4 regions of the Vibrio sp. 1402 genome follow, and region 4 is predicted to be linked to each of the others. Evidence: predicted binding sites of a transcription regulator. Region 4 holds the regulator's gene; each other region holds the start of a gene.
What was found. Region 4 encodes PurR, which represses purine synthesis genes. Its sites were predicted from a motif close to TNANGNAAACGTTTNCNTNA; they were not measured.
Positions count from the first base shown of each region.

Region 1: a site for PurR is predicted at 2,676-2,695, ahead of R7044_RS04875 (phosphoribosylaminoimidazolesuccinocarboxamide synthase). Genes of this name have one in related genera too.
Region 2: a site for PurR is predicted at 3,888-3,907, ahead of glpX (class II fructose-bisphosphatase). Genes of this name have one in related genera too.
Region 3: a site for PurR is predicted at 3,040-3,059, ahead of R7044_RS00270 (formate--tetrahydrofolate ligase). Genes of this name have one in related genera too.

Region 1 covers NZ_JAWOWE010000002.1:316,946-322,946, reverse strand. Annotated here, with positions in the region: gene R7044_RS04895 (OmpA family protein) at 1-392, shown strand, start outside; gene R7044_RS04890 (molecular chaperone DnaJ) at 469-1,443, shown strand; gene R7044_RS04885 (hypothetical protein) at 1,621-1,803, shown strand; gene R7044_RS04880 (SulA-like leucine-rich domain-containing protein) at 2,215-2,607, shown strand; gene R7044_RS04875 (phosphoribosylaminoimidazolesuccinocarboxamide synthase) at 2,812-3,915, shown strand; gene R7044_RS04870 (alkaline phosphatase D family protein) at 3,994-5,667, opposite strand; gene R7044_RS04865 (hypothetical protein) at 5,997-6,001, opposite strand, start outside.
Region 2 covers NZ_JAWOWE010000003.1:209,823-215,823, forward strand. Annotated here, with positions in the region: gene tpiA (triose-phosphate isomerase) at 1-219, opposite strand, end outside; gene R7044_RS07310 (5-carboxymethyl-2-hydroxymuconate Delta-isomerase) at 489-836, shown strand; gene R7044_RS07315 (DUF805 domain-containing protein) at 998-1,420, shown strand; gene R7044_RS07320 (DUF3135 domain-containing protein) at 1,478-1,828, opposite strand; gene R7044_RS07325 (helix-turn-helix transcriptional regulator) at 1,989-2,609, opposite strand; gene glpX (class II fructose-bisphosphatase) at 2,823-3,830, opposite strand; gene zapB (cell division protein ZapB) at 4,179-4,421, shown strand; gene rraA (ribonuclease E activity regulator RraA) at 4,578-5,084, opposite strand; gene R7044_RS07345 (1,4-dihydroxy-2-naphthoate polyprenyltransferase) at 5,161-6,001, opposite strand, start outside.
Region 3 covers NZ_JAWOWE010000001.1:56,614-62,614, forward strand. Annotated here, with positions in the region: gene R7044_RS00250 (HAD-IA family hydrolase) at 1-30, opposite strand, end outside; gene R7044_RS00255 (hypothetical protein) at 226-735, opposite strand; gene R7044_RS00260 (CreA family protein) at 881-1,351, shown strand; gene R7044_RS00265 (inosine/guanosine kinase) at 1,585-2,889, shown strand; gene R7044_RS00270 (formate--tetrahydrofolate ligase) at 3,126-4,874, shown strand; gene glgC (glucose-1-phosphate adenylyltransferase) at 5,412-6,001, shown strand, end outside.
Region 4 covers NZ_JAWOWE010000002.1:93,035-99,035, forward strand. Annotated here, with positions in the region: gene R7044_RS03870 (alpha/beta fold hydrolase) at 4-807, shown strand; gene R7044_RS03875 (DUF2007 domain-containing protein) at 839-1,159, opposite strand; gene R7044_RS03880 (TVP38/TMEM64 family protein) at 1,180-1,866, opposite strand; gene R7044_RS03885 (TfoX/Sxy family DNA transformation protein) at 1,981-2,571, opposite strand; cyclic di-GMP riboswitch class I at 2,688-2,777, opposite strand; gene purR (HTH-type transcriptional repressor PurR) at 3,065-4,069, opposite strand; gene torD (molecular chaperone TorD) at 4,538-5,185, opposite strand; gene torR (two-component system response regulator TorR) at 5,452-6,001, shown strand, end outside.

The sequences.
Region 1 (6,001 bases), 220 kb from region 4:
TGCTAAACTCTGGCGTACAAGTTCAGCGTGTTGGTGAAAATCAGCTTTTACTGCGTATGGAAAACGGTATCGGCTTCTCTTCAAGCTCTTACCAGCTTGATGCTAGTATCCATAACACTCTACGCGGTGTTGCTCGCATCCTAGTTGAGTACCCAGATACCAGTCTCGTTATTGACGGTTACACGGATAGCACAGGTAGTGAGTCATACAACCAAACGTTGTCAGAGCGCCGTGCAGAGTCCGTACGTCAATTCCTAGTATCTCAAAACGTTGCACCTGGTCGTGCAATTGCACGCGGCTACGGCGAACGTAACCCAATTTGCTCAAACCAAACTTCTGAAGGTCGTGCGTGCAACCGTCGTGTTGAAATCCAGATCTTGCCACTGAAGTAATTTGGTTGCACCATAACGGTAATAATAAAAAATTACCGGAGCAGGCCTAACCATTATCGTTAGGCCTGACATATTAATGTCTGTCAAAACGTCTGCCCTACTCTGCTTATTTAGCCTCAGCTTTTCTGGCTACTCACTTGCCTCTCAAGCTCCAAATGACCCCATCGAACAATACGAGTACGCACAACAATTATTGGCATCAAACGAAGCTGAAGCCTCACCAGAAACGCGCTACTGGCTAGAGCAATCCGCCAACCAAGGTTACCTCCCTGCACAAAAACAGCTCGCGAACGACTTTGCTAAAGGGATAAATGGCGAAAAAAATGAAACACAAGCGTTATATTGGCTAACCTCTATCGCACTCAATGACCCAACCGATCGTGGCTTTCTTCTCGCCGATTTTATTCAGCGCAATCCAGATAAGGTCACAACTTCTCAATTGACTGAAGCCTTGTATCAAATGGCTTCTCAGCATAATCCAGCAGCAGAACAAGCTTATAATCAACTGTTAGAGCAGCGCTTCAACCAACTGCGAGCTAAACAAGTCTCGCAAATAAAGTCGCTCGATAAAAAGGCTGAGCAAGCACAGGAAGAGAAAAGCACAGTTGCAAACCCCAAAGTAGAACACTCGCAGTTTTTATGGCTGATCTGGCTAGCGGCGATACTCATCATCAGCGGCTTAAGTTTTCTCGTAATCAAGAAACTTAAGCAGAATAGAAAAGCGCTTGAAGCCAAAGAGGAAAGCCAAAATCAACGAATGGCGAAAAAAATAAAAGAGCTAGAGTTTACGAACAAGCAACTGAAACGCCAGCTAGAGAAAGTATTCAAAGAATTTAAGAAATCCAAAACCCAGGCAGAGAACCATAAGCTAAGCGTCGCGTGTGCTATGTTTGGCTACACACCACAACACATCCCTGATTTACAAGCAATCAAGCTACGCTATAGACAGCTATCAAAGCTTTATCATCCTGACACAAGAGGCAGTGAAGAAGAAATGAAGCGACTCAATCATGCCTTTAAGCTCGTCTCACAAAATGTTACAAAACAGTAAAAATAGGTCAGAATACTTTGGCTAGCATGCTTTTAGACCTATATAATCAAGCGCCGCAATCGATCTCCCTCTCAAACAAATTAACAGACATTTAACTTAAGTCGCGCTTTTATGCCATAATGCCCGGCGCAAAATAACACCTAACGACTCAAATTAATCTAGGTGGGGAGAAAATCAATGTTCACTGAAGAAGGCACCTGTGATTGGTGTAAAAAACCTAGCCTTGTAACTCGTCACGATTATTTAGATGGCAAGCACCACTACTCATGTAAAGCTTGCTACGATATGGCGAAAATCGACGTGCGCCTATTTAACCAAGGCGAATTACAAATGCGCGAACGCTTGCAACGAGCGAGCTAAGCAAGACGGAATCAACGGAACTGATTTTCAAAGGCGCCTTTTAAGGCGCTTTTTTGATCGGCCAAGCCCTATTTCCAATCTCTATCTCGTATTCCCTCCTATCTTACATAGCACGTCGCATCGGTTATCAGCCCTCTCCCACTGTATACAAACCATTGTCCGTGAAAAACACCTGTATATACAGTAGTAAACCCCTGTATGTCTCTCGTCCAGTTTTCTACTCACCTCACATTTTTAAATTGATGTTAGACATATCAAAAATGAAAAACAACCACATAAATTCAATTACTTAGAATCAAATCCTTTTATTTCCTTCTCAAAAAACCGCAAATAACTTTTGAGAAACTGGTTGATCAGGTCACCAAAACAAACTACTGTATACACATACAGCATGTATAAAGGAACAGTAAGATGCAGTTACAAAGTCAATCTCATACATACTCTCGTTACAACGTATTGGCACAAGCAACTAAGCCCATGGCCGTTTCGGATCAGCTTCTATCTAAGCTGGCTGTTTTATCGCAGCAGAAACAATGGATTTTGTTTACAGCAGACTGCCCTCGTCCAGACTTTGAACAACTCACTGCTTCTAATATTTGCTGTAAAAACGTTATTCAAATGAAGCCCTCTCAACAGCTTTCAGAAGTCGAGATCGTGATCAAAGCCATCCGATCAGGCAATGCCAGTGCTGTTGTTGCATCAAATAAAATTGCACTTATGAATCAATCTATGTTGCGCGACATGGCGCAGCGCTATCAGTGTGAAGTCTTTTTCGTCGAAGGCAGAGTTAATAAGTACCACTAATAAGTTCGACGTTATCCATCCTGCATCTCGCCTCCTTTTTAAGGGGGCATTTTTTTGTATTAAAGAAAACAAGCAAACGTTTGCTTTTTCTCTGGCGAGTTAAAATAGTTCTGGTATGATGCCCACATTCGATTTATTCAGCGCCCACATTTTGCTGAATATCTTCTCTTTCTGACGTTTGATTAAGATGATAGGAATGTCGCAATGAGCCTTGCTAATCAAGTACTTGCCGTCAATGACGACCTGCCAATTCGCACCCATAAACCCGTTCATAGTGGAAAAGTTCGTTCAGTTTACTGGTTAACTGAAGAAGACAGCGCCCGACTGATCAAAGAAAAAGGATACGATGTCGCTCCAGATGCGCCTTTGGCTATCATGGTGATTAGCGACCGAATCTCTGCATTCGATTGTATTTGGCATGCTGAAGGTGGTCTTAATGGTGTCCCGGGTAAAGGGGCTGCGCTTAATGCGATTTCTAATCACTGGTTCAAACTGTTCAAAGAAAATGGCTTAGCAGATAGCCATATTCTAGACATTCCTCACCCTTTTGTTTGGATTGTACAAAAAGCCAAACCGGTAAAAATCGAAGCCATCTGCCGCAAATACATCACGGGTTCGATGTGGCGCGCTTACGCAAATGGCGAGCGCGAGTTTTGTGGAATCCAACTTCCTGAAGGGTTAGGAAAAGACAAAGCACTGCCAGAGTTGCTAATGACCCCATCCACAAAAGGCATTCTAAAAGGCATTCCCGGTGTGCCAGAAGCGGATGACGTAAATATTACTCGTCAAAACATCGTAGACAACTACGAAGCATTTAACTTCTCAAGCGCTGACGATATCGCACTCTACGAAAAATTGCTGAAAGAAGGCTTTAACGTTATCAGCCAAGCGTTAGAAGAAATCGACCAAATCTTTGTCGATACCAAATTCGAATTTGGTTATGTTCATGATGCTGCTGGCAATGAAAAGCTGATTTACATGGATGAAGTGGGTACACCAGACTCGTCTCGTATATGGGATGCTAAAGAGTACCAAGCAGGTCACATCGTAGAGAACTCAAAAGAAGGTTTCCGCCAGTTCCTACTTAACCACTTCCCTGACCCAGATATCTTGCTAAACAAAGAACGTATGCCAGAGCGTGAAGCACTCGCTCGTGATAATGCTTTACCCGTCGAATCTTTGATGGCGATTTCGAGCACCTACATTGGTATTGCCGAGAAGATTACAGGCAAGCCGATTCATTTGAGTGAGAATCCGAAAGCGGAAATCATCGAAGTTCTGAGCAAAGAATACGGATTGATTGACTAGCACTGTCGCTAGATTGCTAAACGCTTTCCAATAAAAAGTCCGCACTAGCTTGCGGACTTTTTTCATATTAGGTTCAGTTTAGCTGATGTTTAACGTAGTGCCATCTGTTGTAAAGGCTGACTTAGTCGTCACCTGATATGTTTTGTCTTTAATCGTTGATACGAAATACCAGGTCGACTCTGCCTTGTCGGGCGTAAAAGTAACGCGCATAAAGCCACGCTGTTTGATGTCTGCCCACTGTAATTCTGACACTAAGTGCGGCAGCGTGTATTCCATTTGAGCGATCGCAACAGGGTCTAACGCGAGGTAGGCCTCTAACCCAGGGGAACTCACAGAGCTAGTCGCAAACTCTACCCCGATAGGATGCTTAGATATGTCTTTAAGCTCACTTGCCCATGCGTTGTGCGTATCTCCTGCCAAGCAGACAAAGTTACCACTGCTGGCTTTGGCCAGTTGATAAACTTTCTCTCGCTCAACGTAGTAACCATCCCATGCATCTAGGTTATATGGCAAAGCAATGGTATCTAAACTTGGGTCAGAGAGATAACCCGTAATCGCAGAGTTTACCGCTAATAACGCCTCTGTTTTTTGTTCTTCAGTGGCAGTAAACAATTGAAACATCGCGGTCATAACCGAACTTGGCAACTCCATACGAGACATTAACACTTGTTGCCCTAGCACATTCCAAGTTGCGTCGTGCGTACTGAACGCATCCATCAGCCAAGCGAGTTGGTCACCGCCTAACAGCTCTCGGTCTTGACTGCGCGACTGAGCAACTAAACCGCCAATCGCTTCCATCGTTGGTGAGCTGAGCGAGAAATAATCCAACGGTTTATCACGCCCCACAAGTCGCGTGTCGAGCATCATCAAATTGACTAAACTTCCAAACGAAAACTGACGGTAAATCAGCATGTTTGAGAAAGTGTTTTCACGAACGGGCAACCATTCTGTCCACGCGGCAGCCGCAGCTGCACGACGATCATTAAAACTGCCTTCCTCTTCTTGATGGTTTTCCGCACCATTTTTCCAACTATCATTTGCAAGCTCATGGTCATCCCAGACTGCAATCATTGGTAGGCTCGCATGTAACGCTTGCAGATCAGCATCTTGGCGATATTGCGCATACCGTTTTCGGTAATCATCTAAGGTAATGCATTCAGTGCCTTTGCTTGGTTCTCGCCCTAGTGCCTCAGCATCTTCACTAGCGTAGCCACCAGCCCCATACTCATAAATGTAATCACCGAGATGAAGTACCACATCAAACGGGTCTTGCTCATGTTGATTTAAGATCTCTCGATACACATGGAAATAACCAGCAGGATAGTTTGCGCAAGAAACAACGGCCATGGATGCCTTTTCTACACCACCCTCTGGTAATGTTTGAGTTTGCCCGACTTCGCTAGTGACATCTCCAACCATGAATCGATAGTAGTAGCGAGAATTTGCGTTGAGGTTTTGAACATCAACTTTTACCGTGAAATCTCGGCTCGTGTCTGTGGCAAAAGTGCCACTTTGCACGATATCAGTAAAATTTTCGTTAGATGAAACTTGCCAGCTTACATCTGCGTAGCTCGCTGAGGTTGTAACACGAGTCCAAATGATTACTTGTGTTTGAGTAGGATCTCCACTCGCCACTCCGTGCTCAAAGGTAACCGCAACAGATTCACTAGCATCGCTACCACAGCCCACCAGCCCGGTAACAATCGCCGTTGAAGAGGCAGCTTTCATAAAGTCTCGACGAGACAAAGACATATTGACTTCCTTTCTTATTGTGTTTGTTTTTATGCCCAAATGACGTGGTGACTCAATCATCCTTGTGTGCCAATAAGGGACGTTAATTCGAACTTACAGTACCAACCACTTAGTCGGTAATTTGTCCTAAAAACACAAAGTTAGAAGCTAGTTATGACAATTGCATTTCCAAACGTTACATTTTTGTTAATTTAAGTGCAAATACTCTATATTCATCACACTTCCAAGACCTGTGACAAAAACCTCAAAATAAAAAAGCGACCTACTTTGAGGTCGCTTTTCATTGCACTATTGTTAAGTGGTACATCGATGAAGTGGAAATGCTCAGCCTAAA
Region 2 (6,001 bases), on a different contig from region 4:
GCTGTTGTTTAGGTCAGTGTTTTGAGCACCTAGGATGATCTTGTTACCGCCTTCAGCGATTACGCGCTCTGCTAGGTCGATGTAAAGTGCTGGTGGAGCGACTGCTACGTCAACACCTTCAACGCCTTCAAGTTCAGCGTTAAGACCAGTTAGCAGCTCAGTTACCATTGCTTTGCTGCCGTTTAGTTTCCAGTTACCCATCACTACAGGACGACGCATAGGAATATCTCCCTTATCTTTAATGTAAATAGTCAATTAATGTAAAAAATCTACGTAGGAATATAACAGAATAATGTGAACAGATCATGATTGGCGTCATGTCTTGTCCGGCTTTCTTTGTTGATTCGACCAAGCATCGATCCTGTTATTTTTGTCAAAAGCAACCGATTGGTGATCGCGTAGACAGAATGATAGTTCATTCCTCGGAAATTGCTGCTGAGATTGGTATTACTACGCGCTGGAATTAATTGTTGTAGAAAGGAATCAAAATGCCAAATCTCGTTTTAGAGTATTCAAACTCGGTGGAAGAACGAGTCAATGTACAAGGTTTGCTGGAAGACTTACATAAAGCTGCGTTAGATAGTGGCCTTTTTGAACTCGCGTCTGTGAAATCTAGAACGCTCCGGTGCCACAATTGGTTAATAGGGGAGGAGGGAGATAGCCTCGACTTTATCCATATCAACTTTGATTTGTTATCTGGCCGCTCCCAAGAACAAAAGCGAGAACTGTCACGAGCCTTGATGGCGACACTTCAAGAGCAAGCCAGTCACGTACACAGTTTAACGGTCAATATCCGAGACATGGATATAGATAGCTTCCAAAAGGTAGTGAACTAGGTTGCGCTGAATTGCCCGAGAATAACGAGGGGTTATTGTTACGAATTCTCAGCCTGGCTCTGCTTGTTATAAGGACGTTGTGGGCACCCAAGTTATCGGTGTCCTTTCCAAACTATATCGACTCGGCTAATCTATAACCTTTCTACTTTGGGGTAAATTTGATGTCGACTAAAGAGTTACTGTTTTCTTTTCAAGGACGTATAGACCGTAAAACCTACTGGATTTGGAACGTAATTTACTATGTGTCCATTCTAGGCTTTGGTGCCGGTATCAGCCAACTGCTTCCTACTCTCTCTTATGTGCTTCTTCCTATTTTCTTGGTGGTCCTGTTGATCCCTGATTTGGCGATCACCACCAAGCGTTGGCATGACCGCAACAAATCGATCTATTGGCTAGCACTGAATATTCCGTTGATTATAGGACGAATTGCCACTCCAATGACTAGCCCTGCCGCGCAAGAGCCGTCGACCCCACAGATGTTCGTCGCTTCCATTTCTCTAATTTGTGGTTTATGGATTCTAATTGAATGTGGTTTCTTAAAGGGGACATCAGGACCAAACCAATATGGCCCTGAGCCGGAATAAGTATAGCTCTATGTTTTGGAATAAGACTCTAGGGTTCTAGAGTCTTATTCCTGCCTTTTAGTAAAAATCATCCCTATCTTTAAACGTATTTAAGCTAATCACATCCGCGTTTTGAGTCGGTGCCGGTTCCCCTTCTAGTGCTGCTTTGAACTTCACGACCTGTTTTTGCAACTCGTTCATCAATACCACATTGGTGTGATGAGGGTTTTTACACGTGCTGATGACTCTATCAATGTGGCTTTGTTGAGCCCACAATCTTTCTTTCATATTTTCTGATGCGTTCTCGATCATCTCTTTCGCCATCTCATGACGAAATTGCTCAAAAGCTTCGGGATCTCGCTCTGCCATTCGAACCATCTCATCGAATGGAGGAAGAGTTTGGGATGAGGTATGACGTAGAGTAGACATCGATGCTCTCCAAATCCTTATGGAAATTGCCTTTAGTTACTAAAAGCCTATACCACTAGAAAGAGGAGAGAGGATGAATTCTTCAGCCGTCTCACTTATAAGAGAAGCTTTCAAGCCTGAGATTGAATAAGTGCGGCATGTCGATGTTTGGCTGTGGTGGTTACTGCAGTTGTTGGATGCGGTAAACGCAGCGTCTTTGGCCGCTAATGATGTGTTCGGTACGCTCTACTTTGGTGTCACGTCCAAGTAAAGACTGAAAGACACTTAATTCTGACTGGCACAAGCTTGGGCAGCGAGTTGCGGCTTTACAAATCGGACAGTGATTTTCGATCAAGATGAATCCGTTCTCATCTTTCTCGAGCTCTGCCATATAGCCTTCTTGCTCTCTTAACGTGACGAGTGTTTCTAGTTTGCTTTGCAGAGAGTCGCATTGCTCAAGATGCTGACGATAACTTTGTAACGTGAGTTTTTCCCTTTCTGATGTGACTTTTTCCAGTCCATCTTTGCCAAAGATATGTTCGACAGCTTCTATAAACTGAATGGTCAACTCTCCGTGACGGTCAGCAAATTGCTCATGACCTTTTTGAGTGAGAGACCAATGACGAGCAGGGCGACCAACTTTTACTTTTACGTCATGGATAGAAAGAATGCCATCATCTTCTAAACTTTGCAGGTGCTGACGAGCCCCCATGGTTGTCATACCTAGCTCAGAGGAGAGTTGTTTTGCAGTGACGGAACCATCACGCTTAACGATTTGCAATATCCTATCTACGGTCTTCATATACACACCATTTATACGTCAGTAGATATTATGCTCGATAGGGTTAGTAAAGAAAAGTGTTGACTTAATTTGAGTGTGGATTGTAGGTGCTATGTTTATGCGAACCAATATATACACTCTGAACAGTGAGAAACGAGGTGATTCAGAATCTATTGTCCGATTACGCGGAAAGAAAGGCTCAAACTCAGACTGAGCGAGAGCCTCGAGAAATGCTTAAAGAATAATATCGCGTACTTCTGGATCTTTACGATCTAAGTAATGAGTCGATTTGATGCGGCGAATAGTTCGGCATCGACCGCGCACGAGCAGCGTTTCTGTGGTCGCTATATTGCCTTGACGAGAGATACCTTCCAGCAAGTCACCTTTAGTGATGCCTGTAGCTGAAAATACCACATTGTCGCTACGAGCCATGTCTTCCATTTTAAGGACAACATTCGCTTTTACGCCCATTTCATCGCAGCGTTTTAGTTCATCTGCGCCGTAAATGTGGTTTTCTTCACTATCGCCTTTTACTTCGTGACGAGGAAGTAAGCGACCGTGCATGTCACCGTCTAGCGCTCGAATTACCGCTGCTGATACAACCCCTTCTGGCGCACCGCCAATACAGTACATCATGTCCACTTCACTGTCTGGCATACAAGTTAGAATAGAGGCAGCGACGTCACCATCAGGCACCGCAAAAACACGTACGCCCATTGCTTGCATTTCTGCAATAACGTCATCGTGGCGAGGTTTCGCAAGGGTAATAACGACTAGGGTATCAAGTGGCTTGTTCAGGGCTTTTGCTACGTTCTCTAGGTTTTCTTTTAACGGCTTTTCTAAGTCAATTACGCCTTTTGCACCAGGGCCAACAACCAGTTTTTCCATGTACATATCTGGCGCTTTAAGAAAGCTGCCTTTCTCACCTGCGGCAAGTACGGCTAGTGCGTTCGATTGTCCCATTGCCGTCATACGCGTTCCTTCAATCGGGTCGACTGCAATATCTACTTCATCACCACCAATACCCACTTGCTCACCAATGTACAGCATTGGCGCATCATCGATTTCACCCTCACCAATGACAATTTCACCACTGATATCTGTTTTGTTCAGTAGCGTGCGCATAACTTCAACAGCTGCGCCATCGGCTGCGTTTTTATCGCCACGGCCAAGCCATTTGTAACCAGCCAGAGCTGCACCTTCAGTCACACGGGAAAATGCCATTGCTAAATCGCGTTTCATGATGTCTCCAAGTAAGCAAGAGGGAAGAAGAATTTGCGCGGCGATTCTATCACAAGGTCGAGTAAACGTTTGCCTTTTTGCGAGGCTTTTACTTTATCTAACTTGAATTTGATCAATACTTAGGGCGATTTTCAGCGTAGCGGGACGCAAAATCCTTGCTCAAAAATGCTTCGGCGACAAGAAAAGTCAGCGTTTAGTGAGATTGCGCTGATTTTTTGACCGAATGATGCAAAATATCGAATATAGTGAGTGTTTCTCATCGCGACGCTGAGTAGAATGAACCTTATATAGGTTAGGTGTGCATCAATCTCGCACATCGTCCCAACGGAATAACATAGGTAGGCCAAGATGTCTTTTGAAGTACTAGAACAACTAGAATCTAAAATTCAAACTGCAGTTGACACAATCACTCTTCTTCAGATGGAAGTCGAAGAGCTGAAAGAAGATAAAGCTAAACTTGCGGAAGAAGCGAACGAGCTTCGCTCTCAACGTGAAGAGCTAGAGCAAAAAGCACAACAAGCACAGCAAGAGCACGCACAATGGCAAGAGCGCATTCGTGCACTACTTGGCAAAATGGACGAAGTGGAATAATTCGGCTTCTTCATTCCAAATTAAAAACACCCGCGTTAAGCGGGTGTTTGTGTTTTAGGGAAGTAGAAAATGTTAAGACAAGGCTAGGCGCTAAGAGCTAAGAGCTAAGAGCTAAGAGCCAAGAGAAGACCCTATAACTTAGGCGCCTAAGACTCGTTATGCTTCTTCATCCAACTCTAAATCAATATTCAATGGTTCTGGCGACAGGATAATTCCGGTGCTATCAGCGTAAATGTAATCTTCTGGAAGGAAGCTAACGCCGCCAAAGTTGACTGGTATATCCAATTCGCCAATACCCTGGCTGGTCGCTCCAACAGGAATAGAGGCGAGGGCTTGAATGCCTAAGTTCATATCTTCAAGTTCATCTACTTCACGAACACAGCCGTAAACGACAATGCCTTCCCACTCGTTTTCTTCCGCAATGGTTGCGATTTCTGCATCGATAAGGGCTTTACGTAGGGAACCGCCACCGTCAATTAACAAAACGCGACCAAGTCCATCTTGCTCTAATGTCTCGCGGATCAACGAATTATCTTCAAAACACTTGATGGTGGTGATTTGCCCGGCAAATGAAGCGCGACCGCCAAAGTTACTGAACATTGGTTCAACCACATCTACCTGATCGAGGTAGATATCACAGAGTGCTGAGGTATTGTATTCCATAGCGTACCTTTCTAAACAGAAATTGGTTGTCTTTGAGTATATCTAGGCATTAAGTCAATGCAATGACAATCCTTTTTTAACTTACTAGAGTTTGAGCTACCACAATTGTTGCAAACAAAACGTTGGTGACTAGAGAGCATTTCACGATGACTGGCATCATTGGTGCTATCTGAGCGGGCTTTTGTGTATGCCAAACTGCTTTACCATGATCGGCCACGAAATAAATACTAAGTAAAAATGGCAAGCTAATCCAAACGGGTTTGTCTTGAATTAACAAGTAAGCCGCAAAGGCAAGGATAGCTCCGCCAAGTAAGATAAAGTGGTACTGCTTGGCTTTACGTTGACCTAAGCGTACCGCCACCGTGCGTTTACCACACTCTCGGTCGTTCTCTATATCACGCATATTGTTGATGTTGAGTACTGCAACAGCGAGTAAACCGCAGCCTAAAGCAGGTAAGAATAGCGTGGTGTCTACGTGACCGGTATGCAAGAAGTAGGTACCTGATACGCCGAGTAAACCAAAAAACAAGAACACTGATATATCGCCAAGCCCCACGTAACCGTATGGTTTGCTACCCATGGTATAAGCAATGGCTGCGAGAATGGCCAAAATTCCCAGCCCGATAAAAGTAACAATGCTTTCCAGTGAACTTAGTGAATAGAAAACTAACACCAAGCCTGAAATAGCGGTCAGAACGATGTTAAAGATAATCGCTTGTTTCATCTGTTTAGCACTTACCGCGCCTGACTGCATCGCTCGTAATGGGCCGAGGCGTTTGTCGTTATCTGTACCTTGAACGGCATCGCCATAGTCGTTTGCCAGGTTGGACAGAATTTGCAGCAATGTCGCGGTTACGAAAGCCATGATGGCAATCGTCAGTGAGAAATGACCCGCCGAGTAGGCGAGCACGCTACCT
Region 3 (6,001 bases), on a different contig from region 4:
TATCACGCACTTAATATTGGTAATTGCCATAGCCATCTCCAGACGTCTTAAAGGCTCAAGCCCAAGCTGATTTTAAGAATGTTTGGATTAATCTTATTTGAGTTTGGGATTGTTGAAACGACGAGCTTGGCATTTCATGGAAATAGAAGGGAGCAATTACAGTTTTTCTAAGCAAGATCACCCAACGTCATCTTGCTTTACTTTTTATGCACATTGATGTGTAAGTTAGTTTTCGATAACCACTGAGTCTAACAGTTTTTGCTCGGTGCTTAGTCTTTTAGCCAGATCAGCCACAAACGAGCTTTTGTATTTTGATTCAGAAACAGCAACATCAGAGATGAGTGTATTTCCTTCGAGATGGCTAACAATAGCAGCACCAATTGGGACTCCAGATTTAAAACCAACATATAATTCAAAATCTGGCGTGAGGATAATCTGTGTCAGATATTCAATGATCATATCTTTATCATACTGCTGTTCCCAGCGCTGAGATTGCAAGATAGAGAACATAATGGTCAGTCGATGAAAATCGACCAGAAAAATATCGTCGGGGTTAAATTCAGAGTCACTTTCCAGTAATGTGTCTTTGTCGACTACTTGATAGGTTGCTTTTTCTAGCGTTTTGAAATAGACATCGCGCCCTTTCAAACTCTCTGGTGTCGGAAATTCAACTTCGACCAGATCATACAGCCATGTATTTTTACGCTCGATACTGGCTAACTGTTGTTCATTCATCTTGATACCTTCGTTTAGAGCAGTACATTAGCATGAAGCCCGCAACAAACCTAGCGCACATAGACCTTTCCGTGGCTAAATTTTGTTTTAGGTGCAAACCTCTGATAGATTTCATCAATATCTTTCCTAGTTAAGGACAAAAATAATGAAAAAGATGCTGTTAAGTGCATTGCTTGCTACTACTCTAGTTGGTTGTTCAGATAACGATGTTGCTGACGTGGGGCTCGGTTGGTTTACTTTGAAAGACATCAAAGTCGGTGAGTTGAAAGACGAGGTGGTAACAGGTGTCACATGTCACATCGCCTCTATCGAAGCGGATTTCAGCTTAGCAGATCCAAGTGATAGTTCAATATCATGTCGTCAGACTGGCGAAATCACACCGGAAATGATTGCAAAAATAGATAAGAGTAAGTCCGGTGAAATTGTATTTAAGAAGTCAAAAAGCATTTTCTTCAAAACAATGAAGGTTCGCCGTATTTATGATGCCGATAACCAAACCTTACTCTACTTGTCTTATACAACAAAAGAGACCGATGGTAGTTTTAAGCATAGCCTTTCGACAGTCCCACTTTGGGGTACCAAGGCTTACGTTGAGCCAACTGAAGTGAAAAAGTAACGCGGGTAAATTTAGTTAGCGCGGAGCAGGCTCTTTCCGGGCGCTGCTGAGCAACAAGTTTAAAAAACAACCCATTGCAATACGACAAGCCTCATAAATTGCAGCTGCTTTGGTTGCTATTTACTCAGCTCGCTGATTTTTTCAGCGAGCTGACTTCTTTGTAATAAATCGCCACGATTTTCATTTTTTTGTGATACAATCCCGCCTCTTTTTTTTCTCACTCAAGAACAAGCATGAAGTTTCCTGGTCAGCGTAAATCTAAACACTACTTCCCAACTCACGCTCGAGATCCATTAGTAAACCAAATCCGACAGGCACCTAAGCTATATCGCCCAACTATTGTTGGTGTCGGTCAAACCATTGTAGATATCGAAGCACGTGTAGATGACGCGTTTTTAGAGAAATACAACCTGAGTAAAGGACATTCGCTCGTTCTTGAAGAAAGCAAAGCAGATGCACTTTACGAAGAACTGGTTGAGCAAGGCCTGATCACACACCAATACCCAGGTGACACGATTGGCAATACTCTTCACAACTACTCAGTTTTAGCCGATAGCAAATCCGTTTTGCTCGGTGTGATGTCTAAGAACATTCAAGTCGGTTCTTTTGCTTATCGCTACCTTTGCCGTACGTCTTCACGCATGAACCTTAACCATTTACAAACGGTAGATGGCCCTATTGGTCGCTGCTACACCCTAATTTCTCAAGACGGTGAGCGTACATTTGCTATCAACGAAGGTCATATGAATCAACTACTTCCGGAAAGCATTCCTGAAGAGATCTTTGAGAAAGCATCAGCCCTGGTTGTTTCTTCTTACCTAATGCGTGGTAAAGAAGAAGATCCAATGCCTAAAGCGGTACAAAGAGCGATCGACTTTGCTAAGAAGCACGATGTCCCTGTTGTACTTACGTTAGGGACAAAGTACGTTATCGAAGGTAACGCACAGTGGTGGCAAGAATACATTCGCGAAAACATTTCTGTTGTCGCTATGAATGAAGAAGAAGGTGCGGCGCTAACAGGTGAAACAGAGCCGCTAGCTGCTGCTGATAAAGCACTTGAATGGGTTGATCTCGTACTGTGTACGGCAGGACCAAATGGTCTGTACATGGCTGGTTACACCGACGAGAAAGTAAAACGAGAAACCACACACGACATCCTTGAAAGCTCCCTCGAAGCCTTTAACCAGTACGAGTTTAGTCGTGCGATGCGTAAAGAAGACTGTCAAAACCCAATGAAGGTCTACTCTCACATCGGCCCTTACCTTGGTGGACCATTAGAGATTAAGAACACTAACGGTGCGGGTGATGCAGCCCTTTCAGCCTTACTGCATGACATGGCAGCAAACTCTTTCCACCAAAAAGAAGTGCCTAACTCAGAAAAGCACGAAGTACGATGCTTAACCTACTCCTCGCTTTCTCAGATCTGTAAATACGCAAACCGAGTAAGCTATGAAGTGTTGACGCAGCACTCTCCTCGCCTATCGCGAGCGCTTCCTGAACGAGAAGATAGCTTAGAAGAGACTTATTGGGATCGTTAAAACGACAGCTTTAAAGCTGAAAATATATCAAGGTCACCATTTGGTGGCCTTTTTGTTTTTATCTAGCACTGTAACGAGTAGATTTTGTTAGTATGTCGCACAATACGAAGCAGTAAACTCTTTACAAGCCTAACCGAAACAGTACCATCACCAAGCAGACCTTTGCCTCACAATAATACTCGTTATAACTCAGGTAGTTTTTCAACGCTACCTGTGTGCCACTTTGGGGATTCTCCATGCAGTCAGATATCGAAATTTGCCGAAACACACCACTTTCTTCTATTGATGTTATCGCGGAAAAAGTAGGACTATCACCCGAAGAGTATGACACTCACGGGAAGCACAAAGCCAAAGTCCACCCAAAATGTTTGGAACGACTCAAAGCAAATGATGACGGTAAACTTGTACTCGTCACTGCGATCACGCCGACTCCTCTTGGCGAAGGAAAAACCGTTACGACGATAGGCCTGGCGCAAGGTTTAGCAAAGCTTAATCAATCTGTTATTGCATGTATAAGGCAGCCTTCGATGGGACCTGTCTTCGGTATTAAAGGTGGCGCTGCGGGCGGCGGTTACTCTCAAGTAGCTCCAATGGAAGAGTTAAACTTACACCTTACTGGTGACATTCACGCAGTGACAGCGGCGCACAACCTTGCTTCAGCCGCTCTTGACGCTCGCTTGTTCCATGAACAACGCGAGGGTTATGATGCCTTTGAATCACGCACCGGGTTAAGAGCACTTAAAATCGACACGGCCAATATTACTTGGAAACGAGTGATGGACCATAATGATCGTACACTACGTAAAGTCAAAATTGGCCTCAATGATGCGGGAAAAACCATCAATGGTTTCGAGCGTGATGAAGGGTTCGATATTTCAGCCGCTTCCGAGTTAATGGCTATCATTGCACTAGCCAAAGATTTAAAAGATTTACGCCAACGTATCGGGAAAATTGTCGTAGCGTACGATTTGAACGGAAATCCCGTCACTACGGAAGATCTACAAGTTGCAGGAGCAATGGCAGTAACACTAAAAGAGGCGATTGCACCAACACTGATGCAAACTCTAGAAGGTGTTCCTACGTTGATCCATGCAGGTCCATTTGCAAACATCGCCCATGGAAATTCATCCATTATCGCGGACGATATTGCGCTAAAACTATCAGGTTACACGGTAACTGAAGCCGGTTTTGGTTCGGATATGGGATTTGAGAAAGCGTGTAACATTAAAGCTGCTGCCGCCAACAAAGCTCCAGACTGTGTAGTGATCGTAGCAACATTACGCGGCCTCAAAGCGAATTCTGGACACTACGATTTACGGCCAGGTATGGCTATTCCAGATTCCATTTTTAATCCGGACCAAGCAGCATTGGAGGCTGGGTTTGAAAATTTAAAATGGCACATAAATAACGTTCATAAATACGGTTTACCTGCTGTCGTTGCCATTAACCAGTTTCCACAAGATTGTGTGAAAGAGCTTAAAGCTCTTGAAGATCTAATTCACCAATTTAATCCCGAAGTTAAAGTAGCCATCAGCACCGCTTTTTCGCAAGGCGGACAAGGCGCAACGGAACTAGCTCAACATGTTATTGATGCGTGTAACACGCCTGTAGAGTTTTGTCCGTTATACAACAAAGAGCAATCATTACTCGAAAAGCTCATGGCAGTATGTGAAGCGGGCTATGGAGCAACCAATATAGAAATGACTCCTATCGCGACTGAACAGCTCAAACATTTTGAGCAATTAGGCTTTAACAACTTAGCGGTTTGCATCGCGAAGACACCACTATCGATAACCACAGACTCCGCAGTCAAAGGCGCACCAACTGGTTTTACCGTCCCAATCCGCGAGCTGCGCTTGTGTGCGGGCGCAGGATTCGTTTATGCATTATCTGGTACCGTGATGACGATGCCAGGCTTACCTGATAAACCCGCATTTATGAATTTAGATCTTGATGATGAAGGAAATATCGTCGGTCTCTCTTAGTGCAGTGATAACGTATCGCTATCAGTGAAGTGAGCATATTCATTGAGTGAGTGGTCTACTTACCTATCCACTCACTCTCAACAACTGTGAAAAGAGTTATCTCAGGCCTTCTACTCTTGAATCGTTGATACAAAGCTCTCCTGCCTTACATCAACGCGCCTGTTTTACACCTTTAGAGTTAAGACGCTAACCCTAAGCCTTGTTTAGCCATAGTTATTAAGCTAGAAAACCCTATTTATCTTCTTGTTTTGTCGCCACTTTACATTGTAAATCCATACTTGTTGACTTCTCCTTTCTACAATTTTGCGCCAATTTGATGCACGGGTTATTTAGCACTTCACTAATATGGTGCAGTTGTCTTACAGTGAAATTTTAACCTCCTTGATTTTTAAGGAGATATTCTATGGCTCGATTCTTGTAGTAGACTTTTCACTAATAAGCACATTAGCACATGCTTTTCAAAACCTCTGCGTTGCATACCACCTCCTTCAGGTTAGCACCGTTTTGATGCATGTCAGAAAAGGGAAAGGGAATACTATGGAAGACGCACTCGCCGTAATTTTAGCAGGAGGGATGGGGTCTAGACTCAGCCCACTCACCGATGACAGAACCAAGCCAGCCGTACCTTTTGGCGGAAAATATAGAATTATAGATTTCACACTAACCAATTGTTTACATTCGGGTTTACGCAAGATCCTTGTTTTAACCCAATATAAATCTCATTCACTTCAAAAACACTTACGAGACGGCTGGTCGATATTCAATCCAGAGCTAGGCGAGTACATCACTGCTGTTCCACCACAAATGCGCAAAGGTGGTGCATGGTATGAAGGAACCGCCGATGCGATTTATCACAACATGTGGTTGCTATCGCGAAATGATGCAAAGTATGTGGTTGTGTTATCTGGCGATCATATCTATCGAATGGACTACGCCGCAATGCTTGAAGAGCATAAAGAGAAAGGTGCTAAGCTCACCGTTGCCTGTATGGATGTTCCCGTAGAGGATGCTTCAGCATTCGGTGTAATGGGCACCGCAGAAAACGGGCTCGTTACTTCGTTTATAGAGAAACCTGAAACCCCACCTACTCTTCCTGGAAGCGCGACCAGAAGCCTTGTTTCTATGGG
Region 4 (6,001 bases):
AATATGACCCAGCCGCTACTTTTTCATAAAACTTATTTGCACCCTACTAGTAATGAGTGGGTTGTATTTGTGCACGGTGCTGGTGGTAGCTCTTCTATCTGGTTCAAGCAAATTAAAGCTTACAAGCAACACTTTAACTTATTGCTGATCGATTTAAGAGGTCATGGAAAGTCAAATCAGTTACTTAAAGAGCTCATTGCTAGCCGTTATACCTTTACGGAGGTTACCCAAGATATTTTGAAAGTATTGGACCATTTAAAGATCCAATCCGCTCATTTTGTCGGTATGTCGCTTGGTACTATTATTGTTCGAAACCTTGCTGAATTGTCATCAGAGCGCGTACGTTCGATGGTGCTCGGCGGTGCTGTCACAAGGCTTAACACTCGTTCTCAGATATTGGTGAAATTAGGTAATTTTTGTAAGCATATCCTGCCGTACATGTGGCTCTACAAACTGTTCGCTTATATTGTTATGCCTCAAAGAAGCCAACGAGAATCTCGCCACCTTTTTATTCGCGAAGCCAAGAAGCTTTGCCAAAAAGAATTTAAACGTTGGTTTATTCTTGCCGCTGATGTAAATCCGTTAATGAAATATTTTAAAGATCGAGAGTTACCCATTCCGACTCTTTACTTAATGGGCGACAGGGATTACATGTTTATTAAACCTGTCAAAGAAATGGTTGCAGCACATAAGCTCAGCATTCTACGAGAAATCCCGAATTGTGGTCATGTATGCAATGTAGAGCGTCCAGAAGACTTCAATCAACACTCCATCGAGTTTATTAAACAGCAAGCTGTATGTGCTTAAAACTGAGTGCATCCACTGAATAGGAGAGCCGCTATAGCTCTCCTAGTTGATATCCACATTGCCAACATGCACCAAATTGCCCTTCGTTTATTTCATGACATTTTGGGCATTGCCAATCTTGATACTCATGCCTATCGGATTGTTTTCGATATGCTTTTACTATTTCTTCAGCTTTCATCTTTTGTGCCGTGTCAAAAAGCCACACATAAGGATCGGTATCATCACCAAACGGCAGTTCTCCTTTTAAGCCGAAAATACCTTCTCCGCGAACTTCACAGTAAATTTGTTCCACTTTAAGCAGCTCACATACAATGTGTGCTTCTGCTGGGTTTTTAGCGATAAATATTTTCATCAAAATACCCACTTCACCAATTACGAGTTTTGCTGACTTGGTGTCGGCCTTACTTTATTCATAACCCATTTAGTGATGATTGGAAATAGTCCCAATAGCGCAAAAGACGCTAATACTGCGGGTGAAACAATGCCCGATAGGCTTTCAATTGTTGCTAATTGAGTACCTGCATTCAGATATACGGCTGTGCCTGGCAGCATACCTATTTGGCTAGTGAGATAAAATCGACCTACAGACATCGGTGTTAAGCCCATCAGTAAGTTGATTAGAAAGAAAGGGAATACAGGGATTAGACGCAAGGAAAATAGATAAAAAGCTCCGTCTTTTTCGACACCTTGATTAATTGCGTTGAGTTTATTTCCGAATTTGTTTTGTACCCAGTCACGCAATAAGTATCGGCTGCTCAAGAAGGCCAGTGTTGCCCCCATAGTGCTAGCGAAAGAAACCAGTAGCAAGCTTGTCCAAAAACCAAATAAGGCTGCACCAAGTAAGGTGACTACTGCCGCTCCTGGGATAGAAAAAGCGGTAATTGCAATGTAGGTAAAAAAGTAAATCGCAGCCGAGAATACAAAATTCTGATCGATGTATGTAGTTAGTGCTTCTTGTTGGGCTTTTGCATTCTCTAAGGTTAAATACTGGCCAAAGTTAATACCTAAAAAGACGATAGCCGCTAGTAGGATGAGACCTAATATCAGTTTCTTATTCATAATTTTGATTCCAATTTGGGATATATGTAATAAGACAGTAGGAAAACCGAAAAAATTTCACAAAAAAACCGCAGATTAGACTGCGGTTTTACAAGATAGTTTTTAGGCCGACTTTTATTGGAGGCCGTTCATCAACTCATCTCGGCGAGCTTGAGGTACCACACTCCAATGAGTGCCGTTGATAGCACCTTCTAGTGCCCATAGCAACTCAATGTTGACGGTTGCAGAGTGCGTATCTCTTATCGCTTTATAGGCGTTAAGCGCACCTTCCTCTTCAAGCTTCTCTACGGATTCGATGCCGGCTTTTTTTAGCATGCGCTCGGTAGCCAGTCGTAAGTTAGGCAAATCTTTCAAACGGTTAGGCTTTGTACTTGCTTGCTGTTCTTTCTCAAGCTTTGCCTTTTTCAATGATTGATTCGCTACTTCGATTAAGCGTTCGCTTGATTCCCATAAATCGCTGGAAATAGCGTAGTACTTTGTAACGACTGGAAAGCCACGTTTTTTATAAACGTAAGGCTTTAGCCCTTGTTTCTCGAAGTCAGATGAAGTTTTTTGGTCTGCTCTGATATGAAGCTGATTGTTTACCACTAGTGCAAACATTGTTTCATCAGCGAATAGTCCGAAGCCACCAAACATTGAGCGCGACTTGATATTACCAAGTGCCTCAAATAGCTTCATAGAGTCTTTGAGTATCGGTTTATCCATGTTTTGTTATCTCGGTGTAATTAATATTACGCCACCAAAAGTCAGGTCCGAGAGAGTAGCAAACATGCGTAAAAACAATGTCATTACAGAGTAAAGTCATTGCTTACACACTTGCCATCGGTAACCCCGCTACCTTCCATATCGTAATATGGTTCAGGCCGGAGGCTTTGCGTCCCACTCTTTCGAATGGTTTGCCCTGTGCGTGACACAATGAGCATACTTCTTATATTGAATTAACATCACGGTTTAGCGTTAAAAGTGTGATTTCGGTTCAATAAAAATGATAGATTGAATGCTCTATTTTGCATATGGAAAGGTGCAAATTGGCCTTTGAAAAGGAGTTCTTAATATATATTACATTTATATAAAACAGGGAGTTAACGTTAGTCAATTGTTATTAGAGTGGTGTGAAGTATTAGAGAATGCTTAATTTTTCCAAAAAAATAAGCGCCCCTGTAGAGCGCTTATTTAACACGGTTAAATACAGTGAAATTTAGTTCATTTTCTTCACAGTATTTCGAATTACAAGCTCAGGTTGCATCTCGAAAATTCGTTTTTCGTGTTCTTTATCTTTGATACGCTCAAGTAGAATTTCGAATGCATTTTTACCAACACGACGTTTAGGTTGGTGGATAGTCGTTAGCGGTGGAGAGAAGTATTCCGCAAGCTCGATGTTGTCGTAGCCGATCACTGAAATATCTTCAGGAATTTTGATCCCGTTTTGTTGCAAGCGGCTCATTAGGCCTAGAGCCATTGTGTCGTTAAAACAGAATACCGCCGTCGGGCGCTTGTCCATTGCGGTAATTTTATCTGCAACTAATACGGCCGTATCACATTCAAAGTTACCTTCAAGGATCCAGTCTTCATTTACAGCTAGGTTCGCTTCGCTCATTGCGCGACGGAAACCTGCAATGCGCTCTTGGCAAGCAAGCTTTTCAAAATGACCGCTTAGACAAGCGATATCCGTATGACCATTGTCAATCAGATGTTTGGTTGCAATGTAGCCACCTTCTTCTGAGTTATCCATGATCTTGTCTGCTTGTGAGCTCTCTGGGCCCCAATCCATGACCACTTTAGGAATGTCCGCATGACGGTCAAGCATCTCTTTTAGTTCTTCGGTTAAGTCAGAACACATCACTAGGATGCCATCAACGCGCTTTTCAGCCAGCATACGAATGTAATCGCGTTGTTTTTCGTAAATCCCGCCTGTGTTACATAAAATCAGAGTATAGCCTTGGCGGTAACAGTAGCTCTCAACGCCATCAATCACTTCTGAGAAAAATAGGTTAGTTGATTGAGTTACTAACATGCCAATCGTACGAGTTGAGTTGCATTTTAGGCTGCGTGCAACGGCACTTGGCGCGTAATTCAGCTCGTCAACGGCTTTCATTACTTTTTCTTGCGTTGCTTCTGCAACGAAACGCGTTTTATTGATAACGTGCGAAACTGTCGTAGTGGAAACGCCGGCTAAGCGAGCAACGTCTTTTATCGTGGCCATAAATGGTGTCCTGTATCGAGCTACTGAAATATGTCGTATTGGATGTACCTGATGCTCTAATGGTTTCACACCTAGCAATCTAAAATTGGCGCTAAGTGTCTCGGCAGCGGTTGATCCAAGTGCGACAAAAGGGTGCGTAGCAGCATCGGTCGATGAATTTTATCTTTTTTCTATCTGATGAGAAATTGCCATCAACCTGTTAAGAAAACACAAAAACCGCTATATTTCAGCGGTTTACATATAAATCATATTTAATCGTTTGCGCTCACATTTTAGCCCTATGTGGACTGACTAGCAATGTTTTCAGCAAGAGATTTGTGTATTTGAAGTCACATTTTGACTGCTAAATAACCAAGCGTCTTTGCGCTAAGTTAAGGCAAACGAATATTATACCCAAGTTACTTACAATTGGTCACTTTCAGGCATACAGGAAGCCCGATAGGCAGGCTCCCTAAAAATAGGCGGCAATTATTCCCCAAGAAGGTAGGCGCTGTCTAGTTTACAAAATGCAACTAATAGTTTCGCGACACTCGAGTAAAATCCAAATTCGTCGAATTTTTTACATTTGTCTGAAAACTGAGGTAACCAAGACATCAATTGTTGCTGGATAAAGTCGTTTTGTTTAACGAAGGCTTCTTCCATGTGTTTTTCTTGTTCAAGCTCGTTTGAGCGGATAATCATGTTCCCGAGAAAGTCGAGCTCAACGGCTAAGTGATCCGCAGGTTCCTTTAGGTTTTCGTCTACTTGAACGCCAAATTCAGCCATCAACTTTTCCATTTCCTCAGCTGGCTTGTCATTCAGTAAACCTGATTCACCAATGTACATGGATGCGTAAGGAAGAGCGCCGTATTTTTCTGTCTTCAAAAACAGTTCACAAAAGTCAGCTGCAAGCTCTAGTTGTGCATCTTCACGATCTTGTAACCGATTCAATGCATCAACTAGGCTATCAACAGCTGGTTTCAGCGACTCATTTTCACCTAAACCTGCGAGAAAACTGCGAATTTCAACACTGTGATAGGCTTCCAATTCTTTCTCTGTTAGTTCTTTTGCGAACAAGCTCGAAAACCACCAGTAAATTTCAGCGCGTTTTTCATTAAAAGCTTTCACTTCTTGCATTTTGGGCTCCTGAATGATGCTTCAAGTCATGCATCACAAAGTCAATTAGGGATATCCCCTAAGTGTAATCAATTAAAATGAATAGCAGTAACTATAATTGTTATGTTTTATGGTCAAAAATGACCGTTTATTAATAGCAATGGGCAAGCTTGTTTTGAATCAATAAAAACGCTAAATCTTGCGTTTTAATGTATCTATGACTAGAAATGTTACTAGTTATGAATAGAATACGTCTTGGATAATAAGAAGACAGAAAAGTGGTGTAAATGAGCTATCACGTATTAGTCGTAGAAGATGATGTTGTAACTCGTAGTAAGCTTGCGGGATATTTCCAAAATGAGGGCTACCAAGTCAGCGAAGCAGAGAGTGGCGCAGAAATGCGTGAAGTTTTGCAAGCGGGCGATGTAGACCTGATCATGCTGGATATTAACCTGCCTGGTGAAGACGGCCTGATGCTTACTCGTGAGTTACGTAGCCAATCGGATATTGGTATCATATTAGTAACAGGACGCACGGATAGCATTGATAAAATCGTAGGCCTAGAAATGGGTGCTGACGATTATGTGACAAAACCTTTTGAACTGAGAGAGCTGTTAGTTCGCGTTAAAAACTTGCTGTGGCGTATTTCAGCAGCGCGCAGTGGCAGCTCGAAAGCGAATGAAACCAGTGAAGAGCACATTGTGCGCTTTGGGGAGTGGACATTCGACATTCAACGTCGCGCACTTAGCCGCAACGGTGAGCCAGTAAAACTAACTAAAGCAGAGTATGAACTTTTGGTGGCATTATCGTCTTACCCTAACCAGGTGTTAAGTCGTG